One region of the Marinobacterium sp. MBR-109 genome, then DNA from elsewhere that is predicted to be linked to it. Evidence: predicted binding sites of a transcription regulator. Region 1 holds the regulator's gene; the other holds the start of a gene.
The links. The regulator FNR, encoded in region 1, switches genes on or off when oxygen is low (the NO sensors DNR and NnrR bind a similar motif). The targets are predictions, from matches to a motif close to TTGATNTANATCAA.
Positions count from the first base shown of each region.

Region 2: the regulator FNR is predicted to act here: its motif matches at 3,346-3,359, upstream of ABIE60_RS04525 (TraR/DksA family transcriptional regulator).

Region 1 covers NZ_JBEPPZ010000004.1:128,265-138,592, reverse strand. The annotation lists gene queE (7-carboxy-7-deazaguanine synthase) at 1-202, opposite strand, end outside; gene ABIE60_RS07240 (recombination-associated protein RdgC) at 189-1,103, opposite strand; gene ABIE60_RS07235 (adenine phosphoribosyltransferase) at 1,185-1,727, opposite strand; gene fnr (fumarate/nitrate reduction transcriptional regulator Fnr) at 1,950-2,726, opposite strand; gene hemN (oxygen-independent coproporphyrinogen III oxidase) at 2,833-4,224, opposite strand; gene ABIE60_RS07220 (sulfite exporter TauE/SafE family protein) at 4,294-4,962, opposite strand; gene ccoS (cbb3-type cytochrome oxidase assembly protein CcoS) at 4,965-5,180, opposite strand; gene ABIE60_RS07210 (heavy metal translocating P-type ATPase) at 5,180-7,642, opposite strand; gene ABIE60_RS07205 (FixH family protein) at 7,650-8,165, opposite strand; gene ccoG (cytochrome c oxidase accessory protein CcoG) at 8,236-9,660, opposite strand; gene ccoP (cytochrome-c oxidase, cbb3-type subunit III) at 9,794-10,328, opposite strand, start outside.
Region 2 covers NZ_JBEPPZ010000002.1:301,128-308,157, forward strand. The annotation lists gene tolB (Tol-Pal system beta propeller repeat protein TolB) at 1-418, opposite strand, end outside; gene tolA (cell envelope integrity protein TolA) at 412-1,311, opposite strand; gene tolR (protein TolR) at 1,322-1,738, opposite strand; gene tolQ (protein TolQ) at 1,749-2,426, opposite strand; gene ybgC (tol-pal system-associated acyl-CoA thioesterase) at 2,426-2,857, opposite strand; gene ABIE60_RS04525 (TraR/DksA family transcriptional regulator) at 2,931-3,287, opposite strand; gene ruvB (Holliday junction branch migration DNA helicase RuvB) at 3,402-4,409, opposite strand; gene ruvA (Holliday junction branch migration protein RuvA) at 4,420-5,049, opposite strand; gene ruvC (crossover junction endodeoxyribonuclease RuvC) at 5,073-5,585, opposite strand; gene ABIE60_RS04545 (YebC/PmpR family DNA-binding transcriptional regulator) at 5,715-6,452, opposite strand; gene aspS (aspartate--tRNA ligase) at 6,520-7,030, opposite strand, start outside.

The DNA.
Region 1 (10,328 bases):
CGGCCGCGCTGGCAAACTTGCCGCCATTTTGTCCATCGACGCCGACAAAGTCCGTGTCGCAGAAGTCACAAATCGCTTTTGATCGATCCTGCTCCCGGCCGGACCAGAGGTTACAACCGGCAAAGCGGCAGAATACCGCTGCCCGTCCTGCTTGAGCACCCTCTCCCTGCAGCGTATAGAAGATCTCCTTAACGCTGTACATGCTCGCCCCCAAACGCCTCGATCAGCTCAGGCAGCAGGCGTGCATATTCCAGCCCCATGCGAGCCAGTTCGGTATCACGGGCGGCGAGCGCTTCCTCAGGCGTGTCCGCCTCGAGCTGGTCACGGTATTCGTCACACAGACGCAGGCGGTGCAGGCTCAGGTCTTCATGCAGGACCAGCCGGATCTGCTGCTGCCATTCCAGCGCCAGCCGCTTGACCAGCATTCCGGTACCAATATGTGCTGCAATCTCGTCACACAGCAGCTCCTGGCCCTTGACGCTGATTTTACTGCCTTCGGTCATCGGGTCACGCAGCTCGCACTCATCTTCCAGTGCCCAGCCCTGCGGCATGGCTTCACCCTGGACCCAGGTCGTCATGACCTTGTCTGCCTGCACCTGAGTCTGTACCAGTTGTACCTTAAGTGATCCCAGCGCCTGGCGCAGCTGATTGAGCAGGTCTTCTGCCCGCTTGTGCGAAGAGGCATCCACCAGCAGCCAGCCCTGTTGTGGCATCAGCAGGGCGTGGGTACGGCGACGGCGGGTAAAGCTGCGTGGGAGCAGGTCCAGGATGACTTCATCCTTGAGCTGCAGCTTCTCCTTGCGATAGACCTTTCGGCTTTGTTCCGCCTCAATCAGGGCGACACGTTCGTCCAGTGCCTCGCGCACTACACTGCCGGGCAGAATGCGCTCTTCCTGCAGCAGGTTGATCAGCATGAAGCCGTTGCTGCTGAATACCAGCATCTCATCAGCTTCACTGACCGGCGCACTCCAGCCACTGCGACTCAGTTCCTGGCTGCCACAGGGGGTGAATGGATGTTCTGACAGGGCTTCGCTCAGGTGCTCGGGGGTAAACCCCGGGGTGGGCTCAAAGCGATAGACAATAGCGTTACGGAACCAGAGCATGCAATCTCCAGGGATGCAAAAGGGGGATGAATTATAACAGTGTGCACCAGGCAGGCGTACCCGGTGCATGAGATGGAGGGCTCAGCAGCCTTCGTAGGCGAGCAGTGAGTAGACGGGAATGCCCAGCTCCTGAATGCGGGTGGAACCCTGTAGATCCGGCAGGTCGATCAGGGCGGCTGCCTCGGTAACCTCGGCGCCGAGCTTCTTGATCAGGGTGCAGGCGGCCAGGATGGTGCCGCCAGTGGCGATCAGGTCATCGAACAGCAGTACACGGTCACCGGAGGCAACTGAGTCGATCTGCATTTCAACCGCCGCGGTACCATATTCCAGAGTGTACTCCTGATGGATGGTTTCGCCGGGCAGCTTGCCCTTTTTGCGTACCAGTACCAGCGGCAGGTTGAGCTGGTGCGCCAGAATCGCCCCAAACAGGAAGCCACGGGCGTCAATACAGGCGATATGGGTGATATCGCTGTCGATATAACGCTGGATAAACGCATCCGACACCATCCGCATCGCTTTGGGGTCTTTGAAAATGGGAGTTACATCGCGAAAAATTACGCCGGGTTCGGGCCAGTCCTGCAGTGAACGGATGACGGACTTCACATAAAACTCATCATAGGACATAAATATCTCCCGGTTAGGCGCTCAATTGACATAACTCAATGCTGCGAGGGCGAATTAAGGGTGTAATGGCTTCGTTGGGTTACACATTGAGATGGCTACTTCATTGTGCAACTTGAGGCGCGGCTTCGAAAGGAGCGGCGCCTTTTTTATGGGTGTAAAACCCAAACCGGATTGTAAACGGCCGGCCAGACGGATCCGGATACTCCTTTACCTGTCATGGCATCAACTGGTCTGGTTTTCCTGTGGCTGAGAGCAGTCGTTCTGGCGTGCTTCACCGGACAGGCGATACATCTCGTCCAGGTTGGTCAGTTCCACTTCCTTGCCGTCTACCTGCATCAGCTCCATTTTCTGAAAGCGAGTGAAGATGCGGCTGACGGTTTCTACAGCCAGACCCAGGTAATTACCAATTTCGTTGCGTGACATGGAAAGGCGGAAGTTGGATGCCGAATAGCCGCGTGCCTTGAAACGCTGTGACAGTTTGAGCAGGAAGGTTGCGACACGCTGTTCCGCATTCTTTTTTGACAACAGCAGCATCATCTGTTGATCATCTCGCAGCTCCTTGCTCATGCTGCGCAGCATCTGCCGGCGCAGCTCAGGCAGCTGTCCTGACAATTCGTCCAGACGCTCGAACGGAATTTCACAGACGGTCGTTGTTTCAAGCACCTTGGCAGACATGGGGTAATTATCGGCATCAAAACCGCTCAGGCCGACCAGCTCCCCCGGGAAGTAGAAGCCGGTAATCTGCTCTTCACCCTCATTGGTGAGGGTGTAGCTCTTGATTGTGCCGGCCCGGATGGCGTATACGGAGCTGAAGGGCTCGCCCTGATGAAACAGGTGCTCACCTTTCTTGAGCGGGCGGCTTTTCTCTATGATGTCATCGAGCCGGTCGATCTCGGTCAGGTCAAGCGACACGGGAAGACAGAGCGGGCTCAGGCTGCAGGTCTTGCAATGAACCTGCTGCAGGCTGTGAAGCTTTCCTTGAGATTTCCAGTCGGCCATGGGGTCATCCTTATCGTTGGGTTCGTCACACTGCGAGGGCTTTCCCGCATTATGTAACATTTACCCCAGAGGGTGAAGCACCAGGCCCGGTTAACGGGCCTCGACTTTAGATGATACGCGAGAAGCTGCGTGTGGCTTCGTGCTTGGGAATATAAGCGTCGAATGCCATACAGATGCGCCTGATCAGCAGGCGACCTGCCGCCGTCACCCGGATAGACTCAGCGGACAACTCGATCAGGCCATCGGCACTGAACTGTTGCAGCTCTGTCTGCTCGGCACTGAAGTAAGCGTCAAACTGGATATCAAAGCGCTGTTCAACGGCTGCTATATCCAGCTCAAACTGGCAGATCAATTCCGTAATGACCGCGCGGCGAATATGGTCATCACGGCTCAGTGTCACGCCGCGTTTTACGGCATGCTGTTGCTGAGCGACTGCCTGACTGTAGGCGGCGATATCATGTTCGTTCTGATAGTAAACATCGCCAATCTGACTGATGGCCGAAACGCCCATGGCGACCAGATCGCAATCGGAGTGGGTGGTGTAACCCTGAAAGTTGCGGTGCAGCTTGCCTTCGGCCTGAGCGATGGCAAGCTCATCATCGGGCTTGGCGAAATGGTCCATGCCGATGTAAACATAACCGGCTTCAAGCAGACGGTTGATGCTGTTTTGCAGGATATTGAGCTTGGCCTCGGGGCTGGGCAGATCTTCCGCTCGAATATGTTTCTGTGAGCGGAAACGATCCGGAAGATGTGCATAGTTGAACACCGACAGACGGTCGGGGCTCATGGCAATGACAGTGTCGAGCGTATTGGCAAAGCTCTCCTCGCTCTGATGCGGCAGGCCGTATATCAGGTCCATGTTGATCGACTTGAAACCCAGTTCACGCGAGCGCTGCAGTACTCGGGCGGTCATCTCGGTAGGCTGGACGCGGTTGACCGCTTCCTGTACCCGAGCATCCACATCCTGAACGCCCAGACTGATACGGTTGAAGCCGATCTCACGCAGAACGGCCAGGGTTTGGTCACTGGCTTCTCGCGGGTCGATTTCGATCGAGTAATCGCCTCTGTCATCATCACGCAAGTTGAAGTTGCTGCGCAATGCCTGCATCAGTTCACGCATCTGGTCATCGCTTATAAACGTGGGGGTGCCACCACCCCAGTGCAGCTGATTGACCTGTCGGTCGCCTCGGTACCATTGGGACAGTCTGGCCATTTCGCGATAGACGGTTTCAAGGTAGGGCTGAGCCTTCTTGCGGTTACGGGTAATGACCTTGTTACAGGCGCAGTAGTAACAGACGTGGGCACAAAAGGGGATATGCACATAAAGTGACAGCGGCGCGTCCGGGTCAGCCGTGGAGCGACCGGTTTCGATCAGCTGTTCCGGGCTCAGGCCGGAGTCGAACTGGATTGCCGTCGGGTACGAGGTATAGCGTGGGCCGGACAGATCGTAACGCTTGATCAGGTCCATATCCCAGCTGATGGTAGTCTCTTTATTCACCTCAGTACCTCTAGTTGTTGGCCGGTCGGGCATTATAGGGAAGAGTGGCCGAGCGGTAGTTGATGGATATCAATGCGTGTGCAACAGGCTGGTCCAGGGCAGGGTTGCCAGTCCAAACAGAATGACCAGAAGGCCCGCTCCCTGTCGTACGCCACTGCGCTGCAGCAGCTGTTTCAATTGGCGTGCCAGCAACGCCGATGTGAGCAGTGCTGGCAGGGTGCCGGCACCGAATGCCAGCATCAGGCCGGCACTGGTGAGGCTGTTGTTGCTCACAGTACCGACCCAGAGCAGAGTCGTATAGACCAGGCCGCAGGGCAACCAGCCCCAGAACGCCCCCAGCAGCAGAGCCTTGGGCAGGGTGTCGGCGGGCAGCAGGGTTCGTGTGAAGGGCTGTAGCCGGCGCCATACAACACCGCCGGCCCGCTCCAGGTAGGCGGCCCCCTGCCACCAGCCGGCAATGTATAGTCCCATCACCACCATGATGAGTGCTGCAAGGCTACGCAATACCAATGTCAGTTCGGCCGTTTGAGTGAACAGTTGGCCCAGTTGGCCGATCAGAACGCCCGCCAGGGCGTAACTGAACAGGCGGCCCAGATTGTAAGCCAGTTGAAAGCGGAGGCCTCGTTCACCGCCGCTCAGGGCCAGGCTGCCGGCAATTCCACCGCACATGCCGATGCAGTGGGTGCTGCCGGCAAGACCAAACAGCAGGGCAGAGGCCAGAAGTGCGGATTCAGGCATGCTCAGCGGGTATCCTGATCCTGGGCTTCCGGTGCGGGTTTGTCCTTTTTCTGACGTGCATCTTCGGGGATCAGGTCATCGTCGTCATCGTACAGGATGCGATGAGCCGGTGAGTCCAGATCATCAAACTGACCACTGTTCACACTCCAGAAAAATGCCCAGATGGCAAAGCCTGCCAGAATGATCGCGATGGGGATTAACAGGATAACAATATCCATTAGCGTTCCGCTTCCTCATTGGTTGGCTGAGCGGCGACCTGACGGCGGCTCAGTCGCATCGCATTGCCAACTACAACCAGTGAACTGGCGGACATGCCGATCGCGGCCCAGTAGGGCGGCACCAGTCCGGCAGCTGCAGCGGGCAGGGCGAGCAGGTTGTAAAGCAGCGCCCAGCTCAGGTTTTCACGGATAATTGTACGTGTCTTGCGTGCCATGCGTACACTGTCGGCCAGTCGCATCAGGTCGTTGGCGATCAGGACGGCATCGGCATTGGTCTTGGCCAGGTCGGTTGCACTGGCCATGGCGACCGACGTACGTGCTCCGGCCAGTGCGGGAATATCGTTGATGCCATCACCCACCATGATGATTTCAGCACCCTGCTGGCTAAGCTGGTTCAGGTGTGACAGTTTTTGCTCCGGACTCATGCCGCTGAATACCTGGTCAATTCCCAGATGAGATGCGACTTTTTGTGCTGCATCAGAGGCATCGCCCGTGAGCATCAGGGGTATAAGGCCAAGTGCGCGCAGCTCTGCAAGTGCTGTTGTTGCTTCGGCTCGGATCTGATCATCAAGCCGGAACCAGCCCAGAGGCTGCTCGGCATCCGCCAGTAACAGCCACAATCCGCTGCTTTCAGGTTGTTTGGGCGTGTCGTTAGGCCAGACAAAACCGGGTTTTCCGATTCGATAGCGCTTGCCCTCAACGGTGCCGCTCAGGCCCTGACCAACATGCACCTGTACATCCGTAGCAGCCTGAACAGCGTGGGCGCGAAAGGCACGGGCAATCGGGTGTTCGGAACGGCTTTCCAGTGCAGCCGCAATGCTCAGCAGTGTTTGGCTGTCGAGCACGCTGACAGGGCGTATTTCCTCAATGTTGAGATTGCCCTCGGTGAGTGTGCCGGTCTTGTCGAACACGATGTGGGTGGCGGTGGCGAAACTTTCCAGCACATGTCCGCGACTGATCAGCATGCCCCGTTGACGAAGAGTGCCTGTTGCAGCAGTCAGTGCCGTAGGTGTTGCCAGTGAAAGGGCACAGGGGCAAGTAACGACCAGCACGGACAGCGTGACCCAGAACGCGCGAGCAGGGTCGTAGAAGTACCAGAATACCGCCACGGCTGCCGCCGTCAAAAGCGTGGCCGCCACAAATTGGCTGGCAACACGATCGGCGATGCGTGCAACACTCGGCTTCTCAGCCTGGGCGCGGTCCAGCATGCGGACAATGGCGGACAGACGGCTTTCACTGCCGGTCTCGGTTACTTCGATCTGAAGCGGGTGCTCGATATTGAGTGTGCCTCCGATGACCAGCTCGCCCGTGCTGCGTGACTGAGGCAGATACTCACCGGTCAGGGCGGACTCGTCCACTGAACTGCGTCCCTCGATAACACGGCCATCGGCTGGAATGGTGTGCCCCGACTTGACTAAGATCCGGTCTCCGGTTCGCAGTTGAGTGGCCGGAACCAGCGTTTCGGTATCGCCGTCAAGGCGAATGGCGCTGGTTGGCAGCAGGTCAAGCAGTGCGTTGCCGGCCCTGCCGGTACGATGGCGTGCCGCCATCTCCATGAAGCGTCCGACCAACAGGAAAAAGGCGAACATGGTGACCGACTCGAAATAGACATCACCGCTGCCGGAAACTGTTGACCAGACACTGGCAAAATAGGCCAGTAGAATCGCCAGCGAGACCGGTACGTCCATGCTCAGACTGCGTGTCTGCAGATCGCGCCAGGCAGCTTTATAGAAGGGTATGGATGAGTAGAACGCCACGGGTGTCGCAAGCACCATGCTGGCCCAGTTCATCAGGGTGATGATATGGGCATCCATGGAATGGCTGAGTTCACCTGCATAGAGTGCGGCGGCGAGCATCATGGTTTGTGCCATGCAGACACCCGCCACCCCAAGGCGGCGGACGGCGCGTTTGCGCTCCTGCTCCAGCAATTGCTCCTCGCGGTTGGGCTGGTAGGGGTGGCCCTGGTAGCCCAGACGATCAATTTCTGCCAGCAGGTGGCTCAGGCGAGTGGTTTCACTGTGCCAGCGGATGCGTGCACGGTGGGTGGTCATATTGACACTGGCAGCGGTAACGCCGGGTTGGCTGGTCAGATGCTTTTCCAGCAGCCATACACAGGCGGCACAGGTGATGCCCTCAATAACCAGCAGGGCCTCTCGCTGACTGTCCCCGGCGTTGTGTACAAAACTGCCTTGTACATCGGGGTTGTCATACAGCTCCAGCTCTTGCTTGCGCCGATTGCCACTGTTGGTACGAATCAGCTCACTGTCGGCGCTCTGACCATCGCGATGGCGATAGAAATTGTCCAGCCCCCCATCGACGATGGTCTGTGCAACCGCCTGGCAGCCCGGGCAGCACATGGAGCGTTGTTTGCCCTCAATACTGACACTGTACTGGCTGCCGCGAGGAACAGGCAGGCCACAGTGATAACAGGGCGTGCGCGCCGGAGGCTGCTGTGCGGTCATGGCTGACTCATTGTGCAGTGAGCGTGAAACTGAGCAGCTCAGTGTATGGCGGTACGATTTCCTGACGCAGCTGCCAGCTTTCATCGGCAGGAGACAGGGAAAGGTAACGCTTGCCGATCAGGCCAGCACTGAGGCTGCCGGAATAGATGCCTTTGCCATCAACGCTTTTCAAGGTCAGAATCTGGTCAAACTTCTGATGTGTCGGGTGGATGATGTTCAGGCTGAGTGTTTGTGGGAAGCTTGTCAGCATGCCGCTCAGACGCAGATTGATATCGCCGGTTACGGTATCGAAATTGAGAGCGCCCTCAAGACCAAGTCTGCTTGCAGCTTCAGCTTTGGACGTGTCGATGTTCATCCCGCGGGCGACCTTGTAATAGTCTTCCTTGACAATGCCGTCACTGGTGGTCACCGCAATGTACATGAAAAATGAAGCATAGATGAACACCGCAATCAGAGGTGCCAAAATGAACCAGAGCCAGGGCTGTTTGTACCAGGGGGCAGGGGGAGTTGCGTGTGTATTCATGACACTCCTTGAATGGAAACGGCCGGAATGAACCGGCCGTTATTCTAACCTAATTAAGCCGAATGAGGCACTATCGCTGTGGAGTAGGACCCAGGAAACGGCTTTCGGTTTCAATGCGGATTGATGAATCCTCAACCGCTTCGACAGTAAAGCTGAATGAGGTGTTGGCCTGACTCAGTTGCCCCGGTTCTATTTGAACCCTGACGGGGTATGTCAGAAGCTCTCCTGCCTGAACGGTTACTGCCGCTGCAGAGATCATGTTCAGACCTTCCGGGCCATCGATGTTGATACGGTAGTTGTGATCAATCTGTTCCTTGTTGGCGATCTTGAGGGTAAATACGTTCTCGATCAGGCCGGATGGTGTTGTAGTGTACAGCTGGCCACGATCGCGGATCACGTCAACCTCAAGCGGGATGCGATCACCAATCGCCCATATGAAGGCACCAAACATCACCAGCAGTGCGACAAAATAACCGATCAGGCGTGGTCGCAACAGTTTGGTCTTGTTGCCGTTCAGCGCGTGCTCGGTGGTGTAGCGTACCAGCCCGGGCTCATAGCCGACACGCTCCATCATATCGTCACAGGCATCTACACAGGCGCCACAGGCAACGCATTCGTACTGCAGGCCGTCACGGATATCAATACCGACCGGGCAGACATGAACACATGCATAGCAGTCGATGCAGTCGCCGAGGCCGGCCGCTTCCTTGTCGACACCTTTCTTGCGGCTGCCGCGCGGCTCTCCGCGTTTCTCGTCATAGGAGATGATAAGGGTGTCTTGGTCAAACATGACACTCTGGAAGCGGGCGTAGGGGCACATGTAGATACACACCTGCTCACGCAACCAGCCGGCGTTACCGTAAGTGGCTACGGAGAAGAATGCCAGCCACCAGGTTTCCCAAGGTCCAAGATCCCAGGCGAGCAGGTCGGGAATCAGTTCACGGATCGGTGAAAAATAGCCGACAAAGGCAATGGCAGAGGCTACGGCTATAAAGATCCAGAGTGCGTGCTTGGCACTTTTGCGCAGAAATTTTTCCTTGCTCATCGGCTGCTTGTCGAGTCGCATGCGCTTGTTGCGATCACCTTCGGTAATCCGCTCGGCCCAGATGAAAAACCAGGTCCAGACGAACTGAGGGCAGGCGTAACCGCACCAGAGGCGGCCGGCGAATACGGTAACGAAGAACAGCGTAAAGGCCAGAATAATCAGTAGCCAGGACAGCAACATGAAGTCTTGAGGCCAGAAGGTCATGCCAAAGATATGAAACTGCCGGTTGGGCAGGTCAAACAGAATGGCCTGGCGGCCGTCATACTGAAGCCAGGAGGCACCGTAAAACATTGCCAGCATGATGAAGCCGGAAATGGTACGGAAGTTTTTGAAGAAGCCTTTGTAATACTTGACGTAAATATGCTCCCGCTTGGCGTAGAGGTTATAGGATTCAGCCTCTTTCTTGCCTTTTTTGCCGGGTGTTACGTCCTTTACCGGTATCTGATTCATGCCAGTACCTACTGCTGGTTGTGTCGACAGGTCCATGCGCTCCATTAGGAGCGTCGAATATTATACTAGGCCGCAAATAAAAAAGGCGACATGACTTGAATCATGTCGCCTTTTTTTGACCTTTGTCCAGTGCTTATTTGTTGGACAGGCTGTACACGTAGGCTGTGATCAGGTGGATCTTGTCGTCAGACAGAAGATCTTTCTGAGCAGGCATCACACCAAATCGACCTACACGGATAGTGTGAGCGATCTGAGTAAAGCTGCCGCCGTAAAGCCAGGTGTCATCAGTCAGGTTGGGAGCACCCAGTGCGTGCATACCCTTGCCTTCTGCACCGTGGCAGGCAGTACACAGGGCCTGATACTGCTTCTCACCATTGGTGACATCAGTACCGGCTACCGGCTCCTGCCCGCTCAGGGTCATGACATAGCTGGCCACATCACGCACACCATCTTCGCCGAGGACGTCAGCCCATGCAGGCATGCCGCCGTTGCGGCCCTGAGTGATGGAGTGTTTGATCTGGTCGGGGTTGCCACCCCAAAGCCAGTCATCATCGGTCAAGTTGGGGAAGCCAACCGCACCAGTACCGGCAGCGCCATGGCACACAGAGCAGTTGTTGGCAAACATGCGCTGACCCATTTTGAGGCCGCCTTCGTTCTCCGGTTTCTGC
Region 2 (7,030 bases), on a different contig from region 1:
AGCTTGAGGGGGTCGCACTGACCTGCTCAGCCAGTACCTGCTGCTCGCGCAGCACATCATACAATTCAAAACGCAGGGTAAGCTGACCATCCTGCGCCGAGTCGATGCGCCCGATCACCACATAATCCATTTTGGAAACACGCCAGTCCCTGAAATACACATCATCACGACGGGTCGGAAAACTCAGCATGTTGTCACGCGGCATGGAACTGAAAAAGCCACTGCGTTCCAGGTTCTGGCCGACTACGCGGGCCACATCTTCAGCCAGAGCAGAGCCGGTATTATTGCCAAACGGCACCACGGCAATGGAGGTCGGCGCCTCAACCCCCTGAGTCACCTCGACCATGAGTTCAGCCTGTGCCAGCTGTGCGACGAACAGCAATGTAAACGCTGCAAACAGTTGCTTGATCCTTACCACCTCAGCCCCTCCGGCCTGAATTTGACTAAAAGTTTTCGCAATCGGCGTTCAAACAGCAGCGGATCAACATCCGCTACCCTTGGAAAACTGCGCGCTCTCAGCACAGCCTGCACGGCAGAGCTATCGAACTGAGCATTGCCACTGCTGGTATGGATGTAGGCCTGATCCACCTCGCCACTGGGCAGAAAGTGTATCGCGACAACTGCTTCCATTCCGTTACGAGCCGTTGACGGAATACGCCAGCTGTCCTGCAGCACGGCCTGAATATAGGATTGTATGTCCCCAATCACCGCCTGAGAAACCTGCTCAGCACGGGCCTGAGCCTCCGCACGCTCTGCCGCCATCTTGCGTTGCAGCTCCGCTTCCGCCTGTTGCTGCTGCTTGCGGCGCTCAGCTTCAGCCCTGGCTGTTGCTTCTGCCTTGCGCTTGGCTGCTTCAGCCTCCCGTTTGGCCTGCTCCTGAGCCTTGCGCCTGGCCGCCTCCGCTTCAGCCTTCTTGCGCGCGGCCAGATCAGCCTGGCGCTTCTGTTCGGCAGCTTTCTGTTGTGCCTGCTCTTGCTGTCGCTTCTGCTCGGCCTGCTGCTGCTCACGCTTGCGCGCATCCGCTTCTGCCTGCTTTCGCGCCAGTTCCTGCTGACGCTGCTCAACAGCCTCGCGCTCACTGCGCTTGCGGGCCTCTTCAGCCTTGCGCTGTTGCTCAGCCTGCTGGCGAGCAATCTGCTCCTGCGCCGCCTGCTGCTGCGCCAGCGCCTTGAGGTCTATCATCTCCGCCTGGATATGACGGGGAGCTGAACGCACCGGCTCTGCAGGACGATCCCAGTTCATGGCAATAAGCGAAAAAGCGACCGCGTGGACAATCAAGGCCAATATGGACGGCAGAATATAGCTTCGCATCTCCACTATTCTATTCCGTTACCAGGCCTACGCTGGTAGCCCCAACCTGTTGCAGCAGCACCATCAACTGGATCACTTGATCGTAATTAACATCACGATCCCCTCTGACCAGAAGCAGCTTCTGCGGCGCACTGGCAAGCACCTTGCCGACCCGACTGGCCACCTCTTCACGACTGATGGGTACCCGATCGTCCCCTCCTACATTGATGTAGTACTGCCCCTCACGGTCAACCGTCAACACCAGAGGCTCTTCGTCTTCCGTTTCCACTGGCTCCGCCCCCGCTTGAGGCAGATTCACATCCACACCCTGGGTCAACATCGGCGAAGTCAGCATGAAAATAACCAGTAGTACGGTCATCACCTCAATATAGGGGACAACATTGATTTCAGCGTTGATCTTGCGTTGTTTGCGTGGACGCCAATCCATAGATCAGACCTCAGACGGAGTGCACACGCCGGTAGAGAATGCTGGAAAACTCATCGGCAAAGGTTTCATAGTTGCTCAGCAGAGACTCGGCCTGAGACGAGAAACGGTTATAGGCCACCACCGCCGGGATTGCCGCAAACAGGCCGATCGCCGTGGTAATCAGGGCTTCTGCAATGCCGGGCGCGACCACCGAAATAGCTGCATGCTGCACGGTCGCGAGTCCACGGAAGGCATTCATTACCCCCCAGACGGTACCGAACAACCCCATATAGGGCGCTGTTGAGCCAACGGTCGCCAGAAAAGGCAGGTGACGCTCCAGTTTTTCTTCCTCTCGCGCCATGGCTACACGCATGGCTCGCTGCACGCCATTCATAACAACATCCGGCTCGCGATTCGCCTTTTGCGTCAGACGGGTAAACTCCTGCAGGCCAGCACGAAATATGTTTTCTGCGCCGCAGATCGTATTCGGTGACTGATTGATGTCACGAAACAGCTGGGCCAGATCAACACCTGACCAAAAGCGATCCTCGAACTCGCGCATGGATCGCCGCGCCTTACGCAGCACCTGGTGGCGCTGAAAAATCATGACCCAGGATACAAAGGAAGCCAGAAACAGCAACACCATAATAAATTGAACAGTCAGGCTCGCATTGGCAACGAGACTCCACATTGGCAGTTTGCCTTCCATCATTTCTCCTCGGCAGCAGGCAGTGACTTGGTGACAGTTTTCATAGATTCGAACAGGTTATAAGGCCATCGCACAGGCCTCATGTCTGAAGCACGCACACAGGCAACGTCCACGTCTGCCTCACATAACAGACGCTCATCCGACTGGCGGATAATACGCTGTTGGAAAGACACCCTCACCCCGCTCGCCTGTTCGATGCTCACTTCGACCAGAAGTTCATCATCCAGGCGTGCAGGGCTCAAATAACGGCAATCAGTACGGGTGACAACAAAGATGATATCGTCCGCCATTAACTCCTGCTGAGAACGACCACACTGCCGCAGCAGTTCGGTACGAGCGCGTTCCATGAACTTGAGGTAATTGACGTAATAAACGATACCACCCAGGTCGGTATCTTCGATATAGACACGTAGGGGCCACTGAAACGGCATGCCGTCGACCTGATCAGGTTACAGATGGCACACAACAATAGCAGCCGCAGATTTTAATACAAGAGGGGGCCTGCTACTCCTGACAACTCAGGCAACAATCCGTGAGCGGATCAGCTCTCAGGCGGTTCAGTTCGATCGCTTCGCCGCAGTGACGGCAACGCCCATAGTGGCCTCGATTGATTCGCTCCAGCGCTTCATTGCAGCGGGCGATAACGTCAAGATGATGGCGAAGGTGCTCGAGATCCAGTCGACTTGCGATCTCCAGCGCCGCCTGCTCTTCGGTTTGCCCGGGAGGGGTCGCCTTGAGAAGCTGGCGTACATGCTCAATGTCATGCAACTCATCACGCACTTCCTCCTGCACAGAGGTGAGCAGTTCGTGCAGCTCTTCGGAGAAGCCTTCCAGCTCATGATGATTCAGTACGGCCGACATGGTGATGAACTCCGCTATTGGACTGTCATCATCCTAGACGGCTCTTCCGGAGACCGAGTTGATCTTTATCAGTGAGCTGCACCTGAGCGGAAAAACATCATTCAACTATTGATATCAGTCAGGCCTTTCAATCCCGAAGTGGACATAGGCGTGGTCGGTGACTACCCGCCCTCGAGGGGTGCGCATCATGAACCCCTGCTGGATCAGGTAGGGCTCCAGCACATCTTCAATGGTATCGCGCTCTTCACTGATTGCGGCCGCAAGACTGTCGATGCCCACGGGTCCGCCACCGAACTTCTCGATCATCGCCAGCAGCAGGCGTCGATCCATATGATCGAACCCACGCTCATCCACATTGAGCATGTTCAATGCCAGGTCAGCAATCTCCTTGGTAATGCGTCCATCGCCCTTCACCTCGGCAAAATCGCGTGCACGGCGCAGCAATCGGTTGGCGATACGCGGCGTGCCGCGTGAGCGCCTTGCCACCTCGCGAGCCCCCTCTTCATCGATATGCGTGCCCGACAGCTGCCCTGAGCGCATCACGATACCGGTCAGATCCTGAATCGAGTAGTACTCGAGCCGCTGTACGATCCCAAAACGGTCACGCAAAGGCGAAGTGAGCAGACCCGCCCGGGTGGTGGCTCCCACCAGCGTAAAAGGCGGCAGATCCAGCTTGATGGAGCGTGCCGCCGGCCCTTCTCCGATCATGATATCCAGCTGGTAGTCTTCCATCGCCGGATAGAGCACCTCTTCCACGTTGGGACTGAGGCGGTGGATCTCATCAATAAACAGCACGTCACCGGCTTCCAGATTGGTCAGCAGTGCAGCCAGATCACCGGCCTTTTCAAGCACCGGGCCGGAGGTAGTGCGAATCTGTGCGCCCATTTCATGGGCGATGATATTGGCCAGCGTGGTCTTGCCCAGACCGGGAGGGCCAAAAATCAGCGTGTGGTCCAGCGCTTCATTGCGATTGCGCGCTGCATGGATGAAGATCTCCATCTGCTCGCGCACCACTGGCTGCCCCTCATAGTCCTTGAGCAGCTTGGGACGAATGGCACGATCCTGAACCTCTTCGGCAGGCGCCGCCATGGGCGTAATAAAACGATCCGCTTCGATTCTCATAGCAAGTACCTCAACCTACCATCGTGCGCAGAGCATGACGGATCAGCGCTTCGGTGACGGCGTCATCACCCAGAGCTTGCGCTGCCTGTTCGATTGCGCGCGTGGCCTGCTGCGGCTTGTAGCCCAATGCAATCAATGCACTCTCGGCTTCCCCACGGTGATCAGTCACGGCGGGCATCACAATTTCGGAATGGTTGCCGCTACTGAGCTCGAGTTCGGTCAAGGTGGGCAGCTGCAGCTGATTAAGGCGATCCTTCATCTCCACAATCAAGCGCTCAGCGGTTTTCTTGCCCACTCCCGGCACCCGTACCAGCGCCGTGGTGTCTTCATTGTGCACACTGCGGATAAAGTCACCGGCACTGATGCCGGACAGGATCGACAGCGCCAGCTTGGGACCGACACCGTTCACCTTGATTAACGAACGAAACAGGAGTTTTTCCTGCTGATCGGCAAAACCGTACAACAACTGAGCGTCTTCGCGCACCACAAAATGCGTATGCAGCGAAACCTCAGCTCCCACTTCCGGCAACTTGTAAAAGGTGTTCATCGAGGCTTCGATTTCATAGCCTACACCGTTAACGTCCAGCAGCATCCAAGGCGGTTGCTTTTCCAGAATTCGACCTCTTAGGTGTCCGATCACGCGCTTTGCATCTCCATAATGAATCAGTAACGCCAGCGCCCGGCCGTTTTGCCACGCGCCTGCTGAATTTGACCCGCACAGGTATGTGCATGGCAGAGCGCAATCGCAAGTGCATCTGCCGCATCGGCCTGAGGCAGCCCCGGCAACTTGAGCAGGTGCATCACCATGTGCTGCACCTGCGCCTTGTCGGCGCCACCATTACCCACCACCGACTGTTTGACCCGGCGGGCCGCATACTCGGAGACCGGCAGCAGGCGATTGGCACCGGCCACGATCGCAACCCCTCTGGCCTGTCCCAGCTTGAGAGCAGAATCCGCATTACGTGACATGAACACCTGCTCGATCGCCATCTCCTGCGGCTGGTAGCGCTCAATGACTTCGGTAACACCGGCATATACCTGCTGCAGTCGATCAGCAAGGATATCACCGCTGATGCGGATACACCCACTGGCAACGTATTCACTCCGAGAACCCGCCACACGGATAACACCGTAGCCGGTAATTCTTGAACCGGGATCGATTCCCAATATCAGCATGGACCTGTCTCGATTCTCCAGGAAAGCTTCAAGCGAGCTAAGTCTGTATATTTATACACTATAACAACGTATTTTGCTCAAAAAAAACCGGGGTTGCCCCCGGTTTCTGCCAGCTGTCATACAGCCCGTTTATTCCATCGCTTCTTCGGGAATTTCGGCATTGTGATACACGTTCTGGGTATCATCGAGATCCTCCAGCGCGTCGATCAGCTTCAGCGCTTTCTGACCGCTTTCCACATCCAGCTCAACCGTAGTGGACGGAATCATGCCAACCTCGGCGTAAACCGGTTCAAATCCGGCATCTACCAGCGACTGTTTCACGTCCATGAACTCCTGCCAGGGCGCAAACACATCGATAGAGCCATCTTCGTTGGTGACAACGTCATCGGCACCGGCTTCCAGTGCCGCTTCCATGATCGCGTCCTCATCAGCGCCGTCACCGAAGCTGATCTGACCCTTCTTCTCGAACAGATAGGCAACCGAGCCGTTGGTACCCAGGTTGCCGCCAGCCTTGTTGAAGGCCGCACGTACCTGAGACACGGTACGGTTGACATTATCGGTCATGCACTCAACCAGAATGGCAACACCGTTAGGACCATAACCTTCATAGGTCAGCTCATCGTAGTTGTCACCCTCACCACCGCCTGCGCCACGCTGAATCGCTTTTTCGATGGTGTCCTTTTTCATGTTGGCGCCCAGCGCCTTATCCATCGCCGCACGCAGGCGCGGGTTGTCTTCGGGAGTACCACCACCTTCTTTGGCGGCAACCGTCAGTTCACGAATCAGCTTGGTGAAGATCTTGCCCCGTTTGGCGTCCTGAGCCGCCTTGCGGTGCTTGATGTTAGCCCACTTGGAATGACCTGCCATACAACATCCTCAAATATCGGTCGTGTAAACAAATGGGGCGACACTGATGGTCGCCCCGGGTGCGCAATCAGGGAGTCTTGCGCAGCTTGATGTTCAGTTCGCGCAGCTGAGCGGCACTCACTTCACCCGGTGCATCGGTCAGCAGACAGGCGGCACTCTGGGTTTTCGGGAAGGCAATGACTTCACGAATGGAAGTGGAGCCGGTCATCAGCATGACCAGACGGTCCAGACCAAACGCCAGACCACCGTGGGGTGGCGCACCGTGCTTGAGCGCATTCAGCAGGAAGCCGAATTTCTCGTCCGCTTCCTCATCGGAGATGCCCAGCACCTTGAATACGGCCTTCTGCATGGTCTGATCATGGATACGGATGGAACCGCCACCCAGCTCGGTGCCGTTCAGCACCATGTCATAGGCACGGGAGAGCTTGCCTTCGGGCTCGGCGATCAGCTCTTCCGGGGTGCAGCTCGGTGAGGTGAACGGGTGATGCAGCGCGGTCAGGGAACCATCGCTGTTCTCTTCGAACATCGGAAAGTCGACCACCCACAGCGGCGCCCACTCGCGTTCGATCAGGTTCATG